2 regions of the Streptomyces sp. NPDC048197 genome follow, and region 1 is predicted to be linked to the other one. Evidence: riboswitches for the same ligand, from Rfam matches in the RefSeq annotation. Region 1 holds a riboswitch; the other holds the start of a gene.
The links. Region 1 has a riboswitch for S-adenosylmethionine ahead of ACGF4C_RS06735 (aminotransferase class V-fold PLP-dependent enzyme). Riboswitches for the same ligand answer to the same signal wherever they lie in the genome.
Positions count from the first base shown of each region.

Region 2: linked by a shared signal. The riboswitch ahead of thrC (threonine synthase) and the one ahead of ACGF4C_RS06735 (aminotransferase class V-fold PLP-dependent enzyme) in region 1 are both predicted to bind S-adenosylmethionine.

Region 1 covers NZ_JBIDAJ010000003.1:320,407-330,447, reverse strand. The annotation lists gene ACGF4C_RS06750 (ubiquinol-cytochrome c reductase iron-sulfur subunit) at 1-590, shown strand, start outside; gene ACGF4C_RS06745 (ubiquinol-cytochrome c reductase cytochrome b subunit) at 587-2,224, shown strand; gene trpD (anthranilate phosphoribosyltransferase) at 2,366-3,430, shown strand; SAM riboswitch class IV at 3,523-3,640, shown strand; gene ACGF4C_RS06735 (aminotransferase class V-fold PLP-dependent enzyme) at 3,832-5,232, shown strand; gene ACGF4C_RS06730 (Lrp/AsnC family transcriptional regulator) at 6,195-6,476, opposite strand; gene ACGF4C_RS06725 (rhomboid family intramembrane serine protease) at 6,473-7,153, opposite strand; gene ACGF4C_RS06720 (hypothetical protein) at 7,511-7,750, shown strand; gene ACGF4C_RS06715 (NYN domain-containing protein) at 7,769-9,142, shown strand; gene ACGF4C_RS06710 (NlpC/P60 family protein) at 9,454-10,041, shown strand, end outside.
Region 2 covers NZ_JBIDAJ010000017.1:98,626-108,666, forward strand. The annotation lists gene ACGF4C_RS22805 (DUF3263 domain-containing protein) at 46-327, shown strand; gene otsB (trehalose-phosphatase) at 418-1,281, shown strand; gene ACGF4C_RS22815 (hypothetical protein) at 1,292-1,987, opposite strand; gene ACGF4C_RS22820 (trehalose-6-phosphate synthase) at 2,122-3,564, opposite strand; gene ACGF4C_RS22825 (glucosyl-3-phosphoglycerate synthase) at 3,612-4,574, opposite strand; SAM riboswitch class I at 4,761-4,905, shown strand; gene thrC (threonine synthase) at 4,923-6,215, shown strand; gene ACGF4C_RS22835 (MoaD/ThiS family protein) at 6,271-6,549, shown strand; gene ACGF4C_RS22840 (cold-shock protein) at 7,050-7,253, shown strand; gene groL (chaperonin GroEL) at 7,677-9,299, shown strand; gene ACGF4C_RS22850 (DUF998 domain-containing protein) at 9,678-10,041, shown strand, end outside.

The sequences.
Region 1 (10,041 bases):
CGGGATTCGGCCGCCGCAAGCTGATCCGCAACACGATGTTCGGTGCGCTGGCCCTGGTGCCGCTCTCCGGTGTCGTCCTGCTGCGTGACCTCGGGCCGCTGCCCGGCACGAAGCTGCGCACGACGAACTGGAAGAAGGGCGTCCGCCTGGTCAACCAGTCCACCAACCTCCCGCTGCGTCCCGAGGACATCGCGGTCGGCTCCCTGACCTTCGCCAAGCCCGAGGGCCTGGAGGAGGACCAGGAGGACTTCAACGAGAAGATCGCCAAGGACGCCCTGATGCTCGTGCGGATCCAGCCGCAGAACATCAAGGACAAGCAGGAACTCGCGTGGTCCCACGAGGGCATCGTGGCCTACTCGAAGATCTGCACCCACGTGGGTTGCCCGATCAGCCTGTACGAGCAGCAGACGCACCACGTGCTCTGCCCCTGCCACCAGTCGACGTTCGACCTCTCCGACGGCGGTCGGGTGATCTTCGGTCCGGCCGGACACGCCCTGCCGCAGCTGCACATCACGGTGAAGGACGGCTTCCTGGAGGCCGCCAGCGGTTTCGAGGAGCCCGTCGGCCCGAGCTTCTGGGAGCGCGGATGAGTAACGAGACAAGCGCGACCACCACGCGCCGCGGCCAGGCGCCGCGGGGCGAGCGGATCGCCGACTGGGCGGACGGCCGGCTGGGCATCTACAGCCTCGCCAAGTCCAACATGCGCAAGATCTTCCCGGACCACTGGTCCTTCATGCTGGGTGAGGTCGCGCTCTACAGCTTCATCATCATCATCCTGACCGGTGTCTACCTGACGCTGTTCTTCCACCCGAGCATGGCCGAGGTGACCTACCACGGTTCCTACGTGCCCATGCAGGGGATCCGGATGACCCAGGCCTTCGAGTCGACGCTGGACATCAGCTTCGACGTCCGGGGTGGCCTGCTCATCCGCCAGATCCACCACTGGGCGGCGCTGGTCTTCCTGGCCGCGATGATGGTCCACATGATGCGGGTGTTCTTCACCGGCGCCTTCCGCAAGCCGCGCGAGGTCAACTGGCTGTTCGGCTTCCTGCTGCTGGTGCTCGGCATGTTCACCGGCTTCACCGGCTACTCGCTCCCCGACGACCTGCTCTCCGGCACCGGCGTGCGGTTCATCGAGGGCGTCATCCTGGCGATGCCGCTGGTCGGTTCGTACCTGCAGATGTTCATCTTCGGCGGCGAGTTCCCCGGGCACGACATCATCCCGCGGTTCTTCACGGTGCACGTGCTGCTGCTTCCGGGCATCATGCTCGGCCTGCTGGTGGCGCACCTGATCCTGGTCTTCTACCACAAGCACACGCAGTTCCCGGGTGCCGGCAAGACCAACACCAACGTCGTCGGCATGCCGCTGCTGCCGGTCTACATGGCCAAGGCCGGAGGCTTCTTCTTCCTGGTCTTCGGCGTGATCTCGGTGATCGCCGCGGTCGCCAGCATCAACCCCGTGTGGGCCATAGGGCCGTACCGGCCGGACCAGGTCTCCACTGGTGCGCAGCCGGACTGGTACATGGGCTTCGCCGAGGGCCTGGTCCGTGTCATGCCGGGCTGGGAGTGGAACTTCTGGGGCCACACCATCAACTTCGGTGTGCTGATCCCGATCCTCCTCTTCCCGCTCGTCCTGGTCGCCATCGCGGTCTACCCGTTCGTCGAGTCCTGGGTCCGCGGTGACAAGCGCGAGCACCACATCCTGGACCGCCCGCGCAACGTGCCCACCCGCACCGGCTTCGGTGTGGCCTGGCTGATCGCGTACTTCGTGATGCTGATCGGCGGCGGCAACGACCTGTGGGCGACCCACTTCCACCTGTCGATCAACTCGATCACCTGGTTCGTCCGGATCGCGTTCTTCGTCGGGCCGGTGCTGGGCTTCATCGCCACCAAGCGGATCTGCCTGGGTCTGCAGCGGCGCGACAAGGACAAGGTGCTGCACGGCCGCGAGTCCGGCATCATCAAGCGCCTGCCGCACGGCGAGTTCATCGAGGTCCACGAGCCGCTCGACCAGGAGCAGCTGCACTTCCTGACGCAGCACGAGCAGCCCGAGCCGCTGGAGCTGGGCCCGGAGGTCGACGAGAACGGCGTCCGCCGCAAGATCAAGCGGTCGCAGAAGCTCCGCGCCAAGCTCTCCAAGAGCTACTACGGCGAGGACAACGTCATCCCCAAGCCCACGGTCGAGGAGTACCAGGAGATCACCAGCGGCCACGGCCACCACTGATCCCTTGGGCGCCTCGTAGCGCACCGTAGGTAGTACGCCACCCAGAGGGCCCCGTTCCGAGCACCGGACGGGGCCCTCCGGCATATCGCCCCTCTCGATAGGGTGACGACATAAGCAGGACACAGACCAGGAGCGTGGACCATGAACGTTGTGACCCCGGTAGGCGGCGACAGCGTGGCGGCCCACACCTGGCCGGGCATCCTGAACGCCCTGCTCGACGGCCGCGACCTCACCGCCGACGACACCGCCTGGGCGATGGACAAGATCATGCGGGGCGAGGCCAGCGACGCCCAGATCGCCGGCTTCGCGGTGGCCCTGCGCGCCAAGGGCGAGACCGTCGCGGAGATCTCCGGCCTGGTCCGGACGATGTACGCACACGCCCGACTGATCGAGGTCCCGGGCCCCAGCGTCGACATCGTCGGCACCGGCGGCGACGGCGCCAAGACCGTCAACATCTCCACGATGTCCTCGATCGTCGTGGCCGGCACCGGCGCCAAGGTCGTCAAGCACGGCAACCGCGCCGCGTCCTCCGCCAGCGGCGCCTCCGACGTCCTGGAGAAGCTCGGCGTCAACCTCGACCTCACCCCGCAGCGGGTCACCGAGGTGGCCCAGGAGGCCGGCATCACCTTCTGCTTCGCGGTGAAGTTCCACCCCTCCCTCCGGCACGTCGCCAACGCCCGCGGCCAGCTCGGCATCCGCACCACGTTCAACGTGCTCGGCCCGCTGACCAACCCCGCCCGGGTCAAGGCCCAGGCGACCGGCGTCGCGGACGCCCGCATGGCGCCCATCCTGGCCGGCGTGCTCGCCGAACGCGGTTCGTCCGCCCTGGTCTTCCGCGGCGACGACGGCCTCGACGAACTGACCACGACGGCCACCTCCCGGGTCTGGATCGTGCGGGACGGCACGGTCCGCGAGGAGTCCTTCGACCCCCGCGACGTCGGCATCCCGCTGGTCCCCGTCGAGGCGCTGCGCGGCGCGGACGCCTCGTACAACGCGGACGTCGCCCGCCGGCTGCTGGACGGCGAGACCGGCCCGGTCCGCGACGCGGTGCTGCTGAACTCCGCGGCCGCGCTCGTCGCGCTGGAGCCGTCGGACGCCCCGCTGACCGACCGCATCCGCCTCGGCATCGAGCAGGCCGCCGCCGCGATCGACTCGGGCGCGGCCAAGCGGGCGCTGGAGCGCTGGGTGGCCGCCAGCAACGCCTGAGCGGCCGGTGACGCAGGGTGTGACACAGGGCTCAGTCCGTCATATGGACTGAGCCCTTGCGGCCAAATGCTCTTGTGGCATGATGCTGCGCAGGTCACGAGTGACAGCGACACAGGCCCCGGCCCGCTGTCCGGCAACCCTCCTTCCGTGGCGGGGTGCCCCGGGTGATGACCAGGCCGCAGGCAGCGAGGTCTGCGGCAAGCGCGGATCCCTCGCCAGGGATCCTGGTCCCCGAGGGAGAACTTCCGTGAATCAGCGAATGCGATAGGGCTCAACGGCCCCTTTTCCGCACCCCTTTTCCTTTCACGCTGCGCCCCACGCCGCGCGCTTCCGCATACCCGAAAGCGCCGCACGCGCCCCTTCCTCGCAGCGAATTCGCTTACGCCTCACGGGAGTTCGCCATGTCCGTTTCCGCCGTTGCCGCCGACCGTTCCGTCTGTGCCCCGCTGCCGGTCCTCGGCCGGGACGTCCTCGTTCCGCTCGTGACCGGCGGCGAGGTCGACTACGCCGCGCTGGACTACGCCGCCAGCGCCCCGGCACTGCAGCGGGTCTGGGACGACGTGGCCGCCTACGCCCCCTACTACGGCAGCGTGCACCGCGGTGCCGGATACCTCTCGCAGCTCTCCACCGACCTCTTCGAGAACAGCCGCCGCACGATCGGCGAATTCCTCGGCTGCCGCACCGACGACCAGGTCGTCCTCACCCGCTCCACCACCGACTCGCTGAACCTGCTCGCCGCCGTACTCCCGCAGCACACCAGCGTGTTCGTCTTCGAGACCGAGCACCACGCCTCGCTGCTGCCGTGGGAACAGCGCGCCGACCTGACGGTCACCTACCTCAACGCCCCGCGCACCCCGGAGCAGGCCGTCGCGACCCTGGAGCGCGCGCTCGCCGACCGCGAGCCCTGCTCCGCTTCCGGGGACTCGGCAAAGAGCGGCCCGGCCCTGGTCTGCGTCACCGGCGCCTCCAACGTCACCGGCGAGCTGTGGCCGGTCCGCGAACTGGCCGCCGCGGCGCATGCGCACGGCGCCCGGATCGTCCTCGACGCCGCGCAGCTCGCCCCGCACCACCCCGTCGACCTCGCCGAACTGGACGTCGACTGGGTCGCCTTCTCCGGCCACAAGCTGTACGCGCCGTTCGGCGCCGGTGTCCTGGCCGGCCGCGCCGACTGGCTCCAGGCCGCCGACCCGTACCTGGCGGGCGGCGGCGCCAGCCGCACCGTCTCGCGCCGTACGGACGGCGGCGTCGACGTCGAGTGGCACACCACGGCCGCCCGGCACGAGGCCGGCTCGCCCAACGTCATCGGCGCCTACGCCATCGCCTCCGCCTGCAAGGCGCTCACCGAGGCGGGCTTCGACACGCTCGTCGCCCGCGAACAGGAACTGATCGCGCGGGTCCGCGCCGGGCTGGCCGAGGTCCCCGAGGTGCGCGTGCTGTCCCTCTTCGGCGACGACGCCCCGCGCGTCGGCGTGCTCTCCTTCGTGGTGGACGGCTGGAACAGCTCCCATTTCGCGGCCGCGCTCTCCGCCGAGTACGGCATCGGCGTCCGCGACGGCCTCTTCTGCGCGCACCCCCTCGTCCGCACCCTGCTGGGCACCGACCCGCAGGACCCCGGCGAGTGCGGCGCCCCCGAGGCCGCCCCCGGCGAACGGTCCCTCAACGCCATCCGGGTCTCCTTCGGCGCCGGCACCCCCGACGAACACGTCGACCGCTTCCTGCACGCGGTCAAGGAACTCGTCTCCGACGGCGCCCGCTGGAACTACCGCACGGAAAACGGCCGTTGCGTGCCGGCTGACGCCTGATCCCCACGTACTTGGCTGTCCCGCCGCGGGTCGCTGCGCTTTGCGGCGCCTCCCACGTAGCTGTCTGTCCCGCCGCGGTGCGCCTCGCCGTTGCGCTTTGCGGCGCCCCGCACGTACCCGTCTGTCCCGCCGTTGTTGCTTCTCGCCGTTGCGCCTGCGGCGGGCTGGGTTTGTGTTGGGTGCGGTGACGAGCCTCCGGGGCCGGTGTTTGGGACTGCTGTCGCTTTACGTCCCAAACACCGGCACCTCCGGCCCGTCCCCTCCCGTTGGGGGATGGGAATGCGGTGGGTGGGGGCGAGCGTTGGGAATGCAAGGGGTCCTTGGTACCCGTAGGGGACAGTCGAACAGAACCCGTAAGGGTCGCGCGAGCCCCTTGCAGGCCTCAACTCAACGGGCGGGGAGGGTATTCCCGACACCCACCCCACCCCACCCCATCCCACGACGCGAGTGTCCACCGGGCATGCACCCGGAACGACGACGCTCGCCCCCACCGGCCTTCCAACCCCCACTCACGGGAGGGGACAGACCGGAGGACGAAGTCTGTAGGGCTGGCACCGCACCCGACAAACACACGCCCGCCGCCAGGCGCAACGGCGAGACGCCCCGCGGCGGGACAGCCAGCCACGTACGCGGCGCCGCAAAGCGGCAAAGGCGAGCAACGAGCACGGCGCTGCAGCCGAGTACGTGGGCGGCGCCGCAAAGCGTGCAACGGCGAGCAAGCCCCGCGGCGGGACAGACGGCTACGTGGGAGGCGCCGCAAAGCGCAGCGACCCGCGGCGGGAAAGCCAAGTACGTGGGGCCGAGGCCAAGCGCAGCGCCCCGCGGCGGGACAGACGGCTACGTGGGAGGCGCCGCAAAGCGCAGCGGCCCGCGGCGGGAAAGCCAAGTACGTGGGGCCGAGGCCAAGCGCAGCGCCCCGCGGCGGGAAAGCCAAGTACGTGGGGCCGAGGCCAAGCGCAGCGCTACGCGTCGAGGCCGATCGCGAAGGCCGCTTCGAGGTCGTGTTGCGAGTACGTGCGGAAGGCGATGTGCGTCTCCGTGGAGGCGACGCCGGGGATCTTGCTGATGCGGCCGGGGATGACGTCCGCGAGGTCGTCGTGCTTGGCGACGCGGACCATCGCGATCAGGTCGTGCGCGCCGGTGACGGAGTAGACCTCGCTGACCCCTTCCAGCGCGGCGATCTTCTCGGCGATCTCCGGGATCTGGTCCACGCTGGTCTTGATGAGCACGATCGACGTGATCACGGCTGGCTCTCTCCCTCATTCGCCCGGACGTTCCCGCTGGTGGACCCCACACTATCCCTCCGGTAGCGCAGCCATGCGTAGAGGAAGCCGAGGGTGAAGCCGATGACGTGGGCGAGGTAGGCGACGCCGGGGCCGTTGGGGTCGTCCTGGGCGGCCTGCCATTGGAGGAAGAACCAGAACAGCAGGACGACCCAGGCGGGGAAGCGCAGCGGGAGGAAGAAGAGGAAGGGGAAGACGCTGGTGACCCGGGCCCGGGGGAAGAGGTACAGGAAGGCGCCGAGAATGCCGGCGATCGAGCCGGAGGCGCCCACCAGCGTCTGGGCCGAGGCGGCGTGCGCGGCCGCGTAGCCGAGCAGCGCCAGGTAGCCGATGATGAGGTAGAAGGCGGCGAACGGCAGCCGGCCCATCCGCGCCTCGGCCATCCCGCCGAAGACGTAGAGAAACAGCATGTTGCCGAGCAGATGCAGCCAGCTGCCGTGCACGAACAGCGCGGAGAGCGGGGTGATCAGCGCCCGCAGGGAACCGCTCCACAGCTCCACGGGGACCACGCCCCACCGCTCGAAGTACGCGGTCTGGGCCCGCAGCAGTGCGTCGCCGGTGCCGTACGTCCGGTTCAGGCCCGAGGCGGGGCCGATCACGAAGACCGCGCAGCACAGGGCGATCAGCACGTTCGTCAGCCGGGAGAACACCGCGGCCAGGGCCCGGGCCGGCTGCGGCGGGCGGGGGAGCGGGCCGGCGGAGCGCGGCGTACGGAGGAAGAGCCGGGCGAGGGAAGGAAAGGAAGGACGAGAAGAGCGGGGAGAACGGGGAGAACGGGGTGGGGGAGCCGGCGCCGTCATGCCGTGATCATGGCGTAATGCGGGGCAATCGGGACAGAGCGCCTCGCCGCGTCCCGGCTCCCGGGCAGGGCCGCACCCGCCCCCCATCAGGCCGTAGGGTTGCAGGCAGTACTTTGCGTACTTCCGCAGTCCGACGGCGCACCGCGTGAACGGCGCAGCAGCACACGACCGACGAGCACGAAAGAGGACGACACGATGGCTGTTCCCCTGCCGACGGCCGAAACCCGGTGGCGCTGCACGCTGTGCGGCAACCTCACCCGTTTCGATGTGACCCGCCAGGCCAAGGTGGTGGAGTACGTCCACCTGGATCTGGCCGGCGAGCCCAAGGTGGAGGAGCGCGAGGTCCTCAGTGAGAGCATCGAGTCCGTGCGCTGCCGCTGGTGCAACGCGGTCGACCAGATCGAATTGGTGGACCGGCCGGGCGCGAGCGCCTGAGATCGGAGCGATGCAGCCGTGGTGGACCGTCCAGAAGGGGAGCCGGGGGCCGAGCGTCATGACGTACCCGAGGGTGCGGCGGACGAGGTGCTCGACCGACCGCTGCCCGAGGGCGTACGGCGCCGGGTCGTGGCGCTCACCGCGGAGTCGTTCGGCGCGCTGACCGTCGCCGAACTCCCGCCGCCGCTGCGGCAGTACGCCCGGTTCACCCCGACCCGTCGGGCGAAGTTCGCCGGGAACGCGATGGCCGCGGCGCTGGAGAGCGACGCGGTCTTCCGGCAGCGGATCGCCGGGAAGCTGCGCGAGGCCCAGCCGGAGCTGGCCGAGGCGCTGGAGAGTGGTACCCCGCCGGCCGCCGCCGATCCGCTCGACGTCGCCGCGGCCGCGTATGTGCTGCGCCCGGACGGCTGGGTGAAGCTGGTCGCGGCGGCCGGTGAGGAGGCGCAGCGGGCGCGCGACGAGCGGGCCGGCGCGGAGGCCGAGCAGGAGCTGGCCCGGCTGCGCGAGGAGCTGGCGCAGGCGCGCGGTGAGGCGCGTACGGAGACCGAGCGGATCCGGGGCGACCTGGAGGCCGCCCGCCGGGAGAACGAGTCGCTGCGCCGCAAGCTGCGCAGTGCGCTCAGTGACGTCAAGCGCGGGGAGGCGGCGGTCCGCAAGGCCGAGGCCGCGCTGGTCGACGCGCGGGACCGGGCGTCGACGGAGAAGACCGCGGCGGACAGTGAGGTGCGCCGGCTCAAGGCCCGGATCGCCGAGGCCGAGGCCGCGCTGGAGACCAGCCGGCGGGCCGCCCGCGAGGGGCGCAGCGTCGAGGACATGCGGCTGCGGCTGCTGCTAGACACGGTGCTGGACGCTGCCCAGGGGCTGCGCCGCGAGCTGGCGCTGCCGCCCGCCAGCGTCCACCCGGCCGACACCGTCGAGGCGGTCGCGCCGGGCCGGATGACGCCGAAGGACATCGCGACGCGTGCGCTGTCCGAGATGGACCCCGCGTTGCTGGACCAGCTTCTGGCGCTGCCTCAGGCGCATTTGGTGGTGGACGGGTACAACGTCACCAAAACCGGCTATCCCACCATGCCGCTCGACAAGCAGCGGCTGCGGCTGCTGGGCGGGCTCGCGGTGCTGGCGGCGCAGACCGGTGCGGAGATGACCTGTGTCTTCGACGGTGCGGAGCTGGCGGCGCCGGTGCTGCTCGCCCCACCGCGGGGCGTACGGGTCCTTTTCAGCAAACCGGGCGTAACGGCCGATGAGTTGATTCGTCAGCTGGTACGGGCCGAACCGCCCGGCCGGCCGGTCGTGGTGGTCTCCACGGACCGCGAAGTGGCGGACGGTGTGGCCAAGGCCGGCGCCCGTCCGGTCGCATCGGCCCTGCTGCTCAAGCGACTTGCCCGTACGTGACACCGGGCCGGCAGCGCTTTCCGGCCGGAAGTAATGCGCTTGACCTGTGCCGCCGCTCCGTATCTGAGCGTCAATTGGCGCTTACTGCCTGTGTGATGTTGGTAAAGAGTGGGGCTGGTGGCGCAGTTTTTTCCCGTGAGGATTTGAAGCGATCACAGCTCGGTTACTAAGGTCAGGGCCCGAGCCTTCATTAAGGTGATCATCCAACCGGGATGAACAGTGAAGGTACCGCCGAGTCCGCAGCGTTCCCGCGGAGCCGGGGTTCACCCCCCCACCCGGTAGGCGGCTGGAGGAAGAAGGAGCTCGCCCCCGTGGCGTCCCACCGTCGACCCAAGCAGCCGAGCCGTACTCGCGTCACCGTGCTCACCGCCACCGCCGCGGCGGCCGTCGCCCTGTCGTCCCAGGTCGCCCAGGCCGACCCCCACCAGTCGAAGAAGGACGTCAAGTCCGAGGTCGACAAGCTCTACAACGAGGCGGAGCAGGCCACCGAGAAGTACGACGGCGTCAAGGAGCAGCAGGACAAGCTCCAGAAGGAGGTCGACGACCTCCAGGACAAGGTCGCCCGTGGTCAGGGTGAGCTGAACCAGCTCCGCAAGAGCGTGGGCGCGGTCGCCTCCGGCCAGTACCGCAGCGGCTCCATCGACCCCTCGGTCCAGCTGTTCCTCTCCGGTGACCCGGACAGCTACCTCGAAAAGGCCGCCACCCTCGACCAGTTGAGCGGCAAGCAGGCCGAGCAGCTCAAGGTCATCGCGGAGAAGCAGCGCCGGCTCGCCCAGGAGCGCGCCGAGGCCGCCGCCAAGATCAAGGACCTCGCCGACACCCGTAAGGCGCTCGGCGACAAGAAGGACGAGATCAAGGGCAAGCTCGCCAAGGCGCAGGCGCTGCTCAACTCCATGACC
Region 2 (10,041 bases), on a different contig from region 1:
CCCGGCCCCCGCCCCGTCCGACCGTGCGCTTATCGTGGGAACGTGATGACGAGCGGCACCGGCAGTACGGACGACCCGCAGGCCACCGGCGGCGCGGGCGGCTCCGGGCTGTCCGCCAGGGACGAGGCGGTGCTCGCCGTCGAGCGCCGCTCCTGGCCGGGCCCCGGCCCCAAGGAACGGGCCATCCGCGAACGCCTCGGCCTCTCCCCGACCCGCTACTACCAGCTCCTCAACGCCCTGCTGGACGACCCCCGCGCGCTCGCCCACGACCCCGTCACCATCAACCGCCTGCGCCGGATACGCGAGGCGCGCCGCGCCCGCCGCTGATCGGAGGGGCCTGCCGCGCACCGCGACCCGTCGGCCCGATGCGCCCGTGCACCGGCCGTGCGCCCGCCCACCGCCGGTAGGGTCGGCGGCATGGGCAGCCCCCCGAACGTGCCGACTCCCGTCACCCCCGCCGGCCGCGACGGCCTCGCCGCGCTGCTGGCCCACCCGGAACGCGCCGTCGTCGCCCTCGACTTCGACGGCACCCTCGCCGACATCGTCCCCGACCCGGAAAAGGCCCGCGCCCACGACGGCGCGGTCGCCGCCCTCGGGCGCCTCGTGCCGCGCCTGCGCGCCGCCGCGGTGATCACCGGCCGCCCGGCCACCGTCGCGGTCCGCCTCGGCGGCTTCGCCGCCGTCCCCGGACTGGACCACCTCACCGTCCTCGGCCACTACGGCGCCGAGCGCTGGGAGGCGTCCACCGGCACCGTGCACGCCCCGCCGCCGCACCCCGGCATCGCCGCCATACAGGCCGAACTCCCCGGCGTCCTGGACACCTCCGGCGTCTGGCACGGCACTTGGGTCGAGACCGCCATCGAGCGCAAGGGCGGCCGGGCCATCGCCATCCACACCCGCCGCGCCGACGACCCCCAGGGCGCCTTCGAGCGGCTGCGCGCACCGCTCACCGCGCTGGCCGAACGCCACGGCCTGATCGTCGAACCGGGCCGCCTGGTCCTCGAACTCCGTCCGCCCGGGATGGACAAGGGCGTCGCGCTCGCCGACTGGATCCGCGAAACCGGCGCCTCGACGGTCCTCTACGCCGGCGACGACCTCGGCGACCTGGCCGCCTTCGCCGCCGTCGAAAAACTCCGCTCCGAGGGCCTGACCGGCCTCCTGGTCTGCAGCGGCAGCAACGAGGTCACCGAACTCGCCGACCGCGCCGACCTGGTCGTCGCCGGCCCGACCGGCGTCGTGGACCTGCTGGGCGCGCTGGCGGCCCACCTCGACACCCGCTGAGCCGGACGCGCTACCTCCCCGCCCGCTCGATCCCCAGCACCGCCTCCGCCGTCGTCCAGTCCCGTGCGATGGCCTGCTGGGCCTCCGTCAGGTCGGCCTTGCCCGCGCAGATCGCGGCCTTGAGGCGGTTCTCCACCACGTCCTTGGGGTTGTTGGGGCCGGCGCCCGGCCGGTGCCCGGGCGACGGCGGCTCGACCCAGAGGTTGCGCGGATCGTTGGGGTCGCCGCCCAGCTGGAGGCTGATGAGGTGGTCGTACTCGGCGTCGTGCAACGGGCCGGTGTAGCCGTACGAGGCGGCGTTGGCCTGCTTCTCCCGGCCGGTGATGTTCACCGGGGGCCGGATGTCCTTGGTGTAGCCGCTCCGGCAGATCGTCGATCTGAGGGTCGCCGCGGTCACCTTGGGGTTCGTCGCGCCCGGCGTGCACTTCGGGTCCGGCAGCGGCTGCTTGCCGGCGGTGTGGCGGGCATGGCAGGTGCCGGGGGCGGGCTGCCGCTGCACGGTGTACGCACCCTGGGGGCCCGGCCCCACGGCTATCGCCCCCGAGGGCGAGGCGGGGGACGACGCCCCCGAACCGGCCGAACCCCCCTTGGCGTCGGGATGGGTCCGGGCGGACGAACACCCGCCGGCCGCGAGGGCCAGCACGGCGACGGCCGCCATCGTGGACGTACGGACGGAAGACGGCAGGGCACGCGCGGAGTTCGGCATGGAGAAAGAACTACCCCACCGCGGCCCGGAACAGCCCGCGCCCCGGCTTCCCGGCCCCGCCTCCCCGCTGCGCCCCGCGCCACCTTCCCGCTGCGCCCGGCCCCGCCTCCCCGCTGCGCCCCGCGCCGCCCCGATCACCCCTCCCGCAACGCCGCCAACTGGTCCAGGAACCAGCGGGCCGGCGGCAGCGCGGTGGCCGCCGCGGCCAGCCGCTCGGTGCGCTCCGCCCGCTCCCCGGCCTTCATCGACAGCGCCTCGTGCAGCGCCCGCGCCGTGCCGCCCACGTCGTACGGATTGACCGTCAGCGCCGCGGACCCCAACTCCTCGTGGGCGCCGGCCTCCCGCGACAGCACCAGCGCGCAGCCCTCCTCGGACACCACCGGGATCTCCTTCGCGACGAGGTTCATCCCGTCCCGGATCGGATTGACCAGCGCCACGTCCGCGAGCCGGTACGCCGCCAGCGACCGCGCGAAGTCGTCCTTCACGTGCAGCACCACCGGCCGCCAGTCCGCCGTGCCGAACTCGGCGTTGATCTCCTCGGCCAGCCGCCCCACCTCCGCGGTGTACTCCCGGTACACCGCCAGGTCCTGCCGCGAGGGGTACGCGAAGGCCACGTGCACCACCCGCTCCCGCCACTCCGGCCGGTCCACCAGCAGCTCCCGGTACGCCAGCAGCCCGCGCACGATGTTCTTCGACAGCTCCGTACGGTCCACCCGCACGATGCTCCGGCGCGCCGCCCCGTCCGGGCCGGTGCCGATCTGCTCGCGCAGTGCCGCCAGCCGCTCCTCCACGTCCGACCGCCGCGACCGCTCCCGCAGGAACCCGGCGTCCGCCCCCAGCCCGTACACCCCGAGCCGGGTGCCGCCGGTGCCGCCCAGCACCTCGGCGCAGCACGCGCTGAACGCGTCCGCCCAACGGTGCGTCAGGAACCCCAGCTGGTCGGCGCCCGTCATCCCGCGCAGCAGCTGCTCGGCGATCCCGTCCGGCAGCATCCGGAAGTACTCCGGCGGCGCCCAGGGGGTGTGCGAGAAGTGCGCGATCTTCAGGTCCGGCCGCAGCGCCCGCAGCATCCCCGGCACCAGCGCCAGGTGGTAGTCCTGCACCAGCACCGCCGCGTCCCGGCCCGCCTCGTCGGCGAGCGCCTGTGCGAAGGCGTGGTTGTACGCCTCGTACGCCCCCCACTGCCGCCGGAACTCCGCGTCGAAGACCGGCTCCAGCGGCGTCTGGTAGAGCATGTGGTGGACGAACCACAGCACCGAATTGGCGATGCCGTTGTAGGCGTCGGCGTGCACATGGGCCGGGATGTCCAGCATCCGGACGCACTGTCCACCGGTGTCGGCCGGGTCCAGCGCGCCCCCGGTCCGCCGCGCTGCCTCCCGGTCGCCCTCGCCGAGCGCGGCACACACCCACACCGCATCCGTCTCGGGACCGATCGCCGACAGCCCCGACACCAGCCCGCCCCCGCCCCGCTTCGCGGTCAGCGCCCCGTCCTCGCCCAGGGCGTACGAGACCGGTCCGCGATTGGACGCGACGAGAACCTCGGCACCTGCGTTCACCACACTGCGCTCGGAGACCATGTCGCGAGATTAACCAGTGACAGATCCGTGCAAACGTGCGACGCGGGTCAGGCCGCCCGCCTGGCCGCGTATTCCGGGACGTCGGCCATGGGCGGCCGTTCCTCGGTGTCCACGTCCGTGGTGCGGGGCACGAAGCCCGCCTCGCCGCGGTCGAACTGGGTGAGCCGGGGCCGCACCAAGTGGCCGCGGGCCAGCCGGAGTTGGGCGGTGCGGTAGATCGCGGCGGCCATCCGGCCGAGGGCCTGGCCGTCCTGATGGCGGTGCTTGCGTACGCCGACGTCCACCTGGGCGAGGGCGTCCAGGCCGACGGTGTGCAGCGCGTCGACGAGCAGACCCAGCTCGACGCCGTAGCCGACCGGGAAGGGCAGCCGCTCCAGCAGGGCCCGGCGGGCCGCGTACTCGCCGCCCAGCGGCTGGACGAAACCGGCCAGCTGCGGCCAGTGGAGGTTGAGCAGCGGACGGGCGACGAGTTCGGTGACCCGGCCGCCCTGGCCCGGCCCCGCGCCCTCGCCCCCGGTCTCCAGCGGGCGGTCGTACATCGCCTTGACGAACTGCAGGTCCGGATCGGTCAGCAGCGGGCCGACGATCCCGGAGACGAAGGTCGCGGAGAACTCGCGCAGATCGGCGTCGACGAAGCAGATGATGTCGCCGGTGGTCGCGAGGAGCGAGCGCCACAGCACCTCGCCCTTGCCGGGGACGGCGGGGATCCGCGGCAGCACCGTGTCACGGTGGACGACCTTGGCGCCGGCCGCCGCCGCGACCTCGGCCGTCCGGTCGGTGGAACCGGAATCCAGCACCACCAGCTCGTCGACCAGCGGGACGTCGTCGGTCATCAGCTCGGCACGGATCGTCGCCACGATCGTGCCGACCGTCGCCTCCTCGTCCAGCGCGGGCAGCACGACGCTGACCGTCCGGCCCGTCTGGCGCTTGGCCGCCAGCAGCTGCTCCAATGGGCGATCGGCAGCCGACCAGGAGCGGCTGCGCAGCCAGCGCTCCACCTCTTCCAGCACGTCTACGACTCCTCGGTGGCCGCCGGTGCAGCGGTCGGTATGTGATCCATCGTGTGATCCATCTCGCGGTTCGGACGACTATCTCAACTGTCAGTGCCTTCGGTTACAGTCTTGAACAACGCGGATGACCCTCGCATGTCGGGGTCGCCACGCGACAAACGCCTGGGTTTCGGCCCAGCGCCATACCGCTCATCCAGAGGGGCAGAGGGATACGGCCCGTTGAAGCCCCGGCAACCCTCCAGTCGGTCTCCGCGTGCAGCGCGCGAGGCTCCCGGCTAGGGAAGGTGCCAAATCCGTCTCGCGGCGAGATGCGCCGCGAGGAAGATGAGGAGAAAGGGCCTCGCCTCCATGGCTGTGCAAGTTACCGAAACCGCCACAAACGCCACCCCCGTCGCTCTGGGCCCCGCCGTCGCGCTGTCCTGCCGGGAGTGCGGCGAGCGCTTCGACCTCGGACCGATCTTCGCCTGTGCCAGCTGTTTCGGGCCGCTCGAAGTCGCGTACGACCTGCCGAGCGGCGACCCTGAGGCCCTGAGGAAGCAGATCGAGGCCGGCCCGGACAACATCTGGCGCTACGCCCCGCTGCTCCCGGTCCCCGTCGACGTGGCCGAGAAGCCGAACCTCAACCCCGGCTTCACCAAGCTCGTCAAGGCCGACCGGCTCGCCGCCGAGCTCGGCGTCACCGGCGGCCTGTACGTCAAGGACGACTCCGGCAACCCGACCCACTCCTTCAAGGACCGGGTCGTCGCGATCGCCGTCGAGGCCGCCCGCGCCTTCGGCTTCACCACCCTGTCCTGCTCCTCGACCGGCAACCTCGCCGGTGCGGTCGGCGCCGCGGCGCGCCGCGCGGGCTTCAAGTCCTGCGTCTTCATCCCGCACGACCTGGAGGCCGGCAAGGTCGTCATGGCCGCGGTCTACGGCGGTGACCTGGTCGGCATCGAGGGCAACTACGACGACGTCAACCGCTTCTGCTCGGAGCTCATCGGCGACCCGCTCGGCGAGGGCTGGGGTTTCGTCAACGTCAACCTGCGGCCGTACTACGGCGAGGGTTCCAAGACGCTGGCGTACGAGATCTGCGAGCAGCTCGGCTGGCAGCTGCCGGACCAGATCGTCATCCCGATCGCGTCCGGCTCCCAGCTGACGAAGATCGACAAGGGTCTCAAGGAGCTGATCGCCCTCGGGCTGGTCGAGGACAAGCCGTACAAGATCTTCGGCGCCCAGGCGGAGGGCTGCTCGCCGGTGTCGACGGCCTTCAAGGCCGGGCACGACGTCGTGCGCCCGCAGAAGCCGAACACCATCGCCAAGTCGCTGGCGATCGGCAACCCGGCGGACGGCCCGTACGTGCTGGACATCGCGCGCCGGACGGGCGGTGCGGTGGAGGACGTCAACGACGAGCAGGTCGTGGACGCGATCAAGCTGCTGGCCCGTACGGAGGGCATCTTCGCGGAGACCGCGGGCGGCGTGACCGTCGGCGTGACCAAGAAGCTCATCGAGGAGGGTCTGCTCGACCCGGCGCTGACCACCGTTGTCCTCAACACGGGTGACGGTCTGAAGACACTGGACGCGGTCGCGCCGACCACCGGGCCCACGGCCACGATCCGTCCGAACCTGGATGCGTTCCGCGCGGCCGGCCTGGCCGGCTGAGCCCGCGCCGCCCTTCGCACCCGTACTCCGTAATCCCTGTCCGGAAGGCAGAACCATGAGCGTCAAGGTCCGCATCCCCACCATCCTCCGTACGTACACCGGCGGCGAGGCCGAGGTCACCGCCGAGGGCGCGACCCTCTCCGAGGTGATCGCCGACCTGGAGAAGAACCACCAGGGCATCGCGGCCCGGGTGCTCGACGACGCCGGCAAGCTGCGGCGCTTCGTGAACGTCTACGTCAACGATGACGACGTCCGCTTCGAGCAGGGCCTTGAGACGCCGACGCCGGCGGGCGCGGGCGTCTCGATCATCCCTGCGGTCGCCGGAGGCTGCTGACCTTCCGTTCGGTTCTTACGCCGCGCGTCCCTCCTGGCGCGCGGCGTCATCCGGACGTTGATCGAACGGGCGCGGATTTGCGCCATCTCTTCCCCTGCTTGACCGGAATTGCCCCGTCCATCGAAATCGGACGGGGCAATTCCGTTTCGTGAAAGGGGATAGCATTGTGGCGATCTCCTCGCTGTATATGTCCCGGGGTATGCCGAGCGCATAAGAAACCGTGCTGAGTTGTGCTCAAAGTGTGTGCGGCATTTGTCGGTTAGGCATGTCTATGCCTGGCCCGGCTTGCCCGGGAGAATCGCGATTTCACCGCATATAGCCGATTCTCCGGCGCCAGAATTCTCGTCCGATTGACCTGTTGCGCTGGGCATCGGTCCAGATACATTCAGCGGCGGTCGACGCGTTCCGGCGCACACCCCACGGGCCTTTCGCGGGGTGAGGTCTGACCCGGGTCCGCGGAGTGCGGTCCTGCGCAAGGGCCAGTAATAGGGGAGTTAGGCATGGCTCAGGGCACCGTCAAGTGGTTCAACGCGGAGAAGGGGTACGGCTTCATCGCGGTCGACGGTGGTGCGGATGTATTCGTCCACTACAGCGCGATCCAGATGGACGGCTACCGCACCCTTGAGGAGGGCCAGCGGGTCGAGTTCGAGATCTCGCAGGGCCAGAAGGGGCCGCAGGCGGACATGGTCCGGGTGGCCGGCTGAGGCGCCGACCGACTGCTGCGTTGTGAAGGCCCGTACCCCTGAAGGGGTACGGGCCTTCTGCTGCACCTCGAACGACGGACGGGCCTCCCGGCCGCCCCCTCGATGGGTGGCCACGCTCTGAACGGCTTGCGCCCACCCGTCGCCCTACCGCCACCCCCCAATGACGCCCTCCGGGCGGCTTGCGCCCACCCGTCGCCCGACCGCCAACCCCCGATGACGCCCTATCGGGCGGCTTGCACTCGACTGCCCCGAGTGCTAATCATTGGCGTTAGCACTCTCCGAGTGAGAGTGACAATGAAGGACCGGGTCGGTGAGGCCCGCAGGCCGGGTGGGGCAAGGAACCACAGCAGGTCTGCAGGTCGTCCGTCGCGGGCGCCAGCGCGGTCCGGAGCAATCCACCCCAGTCCGGGAGGACCACTTCACATGGCCAAGATCATCGCGTTCGACGAGGAGGCACGGCGCGGTCTCGAGCGCGGGATGAACCAGCTCGCCGACGCCGTCAAGGTCACCCTCGGCCCCAAGGGCCGTAACGTCGTCCTCGAGAAGAAGTGGGGCGCCCCCACGATCACCAACGATGGTGTGTCCATCGCCAAGGAGATCGAGCTCGAGGACCCGTACGAGAAGATCGGCGCCGAGCTGGTCAAGGAGGTCGCGAAGAAGACGGACGACGTCGCCGGTGACGGCACGACGACCGCGACCGTCCTGGCCCAGGCCCTGGTCCGCGAGGGCCTGCGCAACGTCGCCGCCGGCGCCAACCCGATGGCCCTGAAGCGCGGTATCGAGAAGGCCGTCGAGGCCGTCTCCGCCGCCCTGCTGGAGCAGGCGAAGGACGTGGAGACCAAGGAGCAGATCGCCTCCACCGCCTCCATCTCCGCCGCCGACACCCAGATCGGCGAGCTGATCGCCGAGGCCATGGACAAGGTCGGCAAGGAAGGCGTCATCACCGTCGAGGAGTCCCAGACCTTCGGTCTGGAGCTGGAGCTCACCGAGGGTATGCGCTTCGACAAGGGCTACATCTCGGCGTACTTCGCCACCGACATGGAGCGTATGGAGGCGTCGCTCGACGACCCGTACATCCTCATCGTCAACTCCAAGATCGGCAACGTGAAGGACCTGCTGCCGCTCCTGGAGAAGGTCATGCAGTCCGGCAAGCCGCTGCTGATCATCGCCGAGGACGTCGAGGGCGAGGCCCTGTCGACCCTGGTCGTCAACAAGATCCGTGGCACCTTCAAGTCCGTCGCCGTCAAGGCCCCGGGCTTCGGTGACCGCCGCAAGGCCATGCTCGGCGACATCGCCATCCTCACCGGTGGCACCGTCATCTCCGAGGAGGTCGGCCTCAAGCTCGAGAACGCCGGTCTCGACCTGCTCGGCCGCGCCCGCAAGGTCGTCATCACCAAGGACGAGACCACCATCGTCGACGGTGCCGGTGACAGCGAGCAGGTCCAGGGTCGCGTCAACCAGATCCGCGCCGAGATCGAGAACAGCGACTCGGACTACGACCGCGAGAAGCTCCAGGAGCGTCTGGCGAAGCTGGCCGGCGGCGTGGCCGTCATCAAGGCCGGTGCCGCCACCGAGGTCGAGCTCAAGGAGCGCAAGCACCGCATCGAGGACGCCGTTCGCAACGCGAAGGCGGCCGTCGAGGAGGGCATCGTCGCCGGCGGTGGCGTGGCCCTGCTGCAGGCCTCCTCGGTCTTCGAGAAGATCGAGCTCGACGGTGACGAGGCCACCGGTGCCGCGGCTGTGAAGCTGGCCCTGGAGGCCCCGCTGAAGCAGATCTCGGTCAACGCCGGCCTCGAGGGCGGCGTCGTGGTGGAGAAGGTGCGCAACCTGGCCGTCGGCCACGGTCTGAACGCCGCCACCGGCGAGTACGTCGACATGGTCGCCGAGGGCATCATCGACCCGGCCAAGGTCACCCGCTCCGCGCTGCAGAACGCCGCCTCCATCGCGGCGCTCTTCCTCACCACCGAGGCCGTCATCGCCGACAAGCCGGAGAAGGCCGCCGCGGCCGCTCCGGGCGGCATGCCGGGCGGTGACATGGACTTCTGATCCATCGCGCCGGACCTCCGGCCCGCTGGACCAGAACGCTGATCCTCCCGGATCACCCGTCCTGAACGCCGGGGCGGCACCCTCCTCCCAGGGGGTGCCGCCCCGGCGGCGTTTGTACCCCGGCCCGCCGCCGTGCCCTGAGCCTCTCGGGGCCGAGACGGCAGGGCGGTTACGCTGTGCACTGGATCGGCTATGGACAGTCACGGCCAAGGGTCTCGGGGTGGCCGCGCCCCCTGTGATCGCAAACGAAGGAGTGTTCGTGCGAGCCAGGGTGCGTAGAGGTCTGATCAGGTCCGATGCGGGCGGCGACTGATCATGTCCGGGCAGGAGCGGAACGCGAACCGGCAGGGGGGACGGGCGCGAGGCGATGACCGGGCGGTGCGGCCGCGGCGGGCGGGCGGAGCGGCCCAGCGGCACGCGGGCCGGCTGCCCGGCGATCCGGGCCGGCGGGACGCCTGGGCGGCCCGGCTGCTCGCCGTGGCCGCGGTGCTCTACAACGGCTGGCTGCTGGAGTTCGTCCTGCCGACCGGCCTCGACCCGCGGCACTCGTACGTCAGTGAGCTGTACGCCGCCGACCAGCCGCTGCGCGGTCTCTTCGGCGGCATCGAATGCGTCTGCGCCGCCCTCGTCGTCCTGGGGGCGCTGCTGGCGTACGGCCCGGCGGCGGGCCGCTGGTCCCGTGCCGGGTGGGCGGCGCTGGCCGGCCTCGGGCTGTCGTCGCTGGCCGATGTGGCGCTGCCGA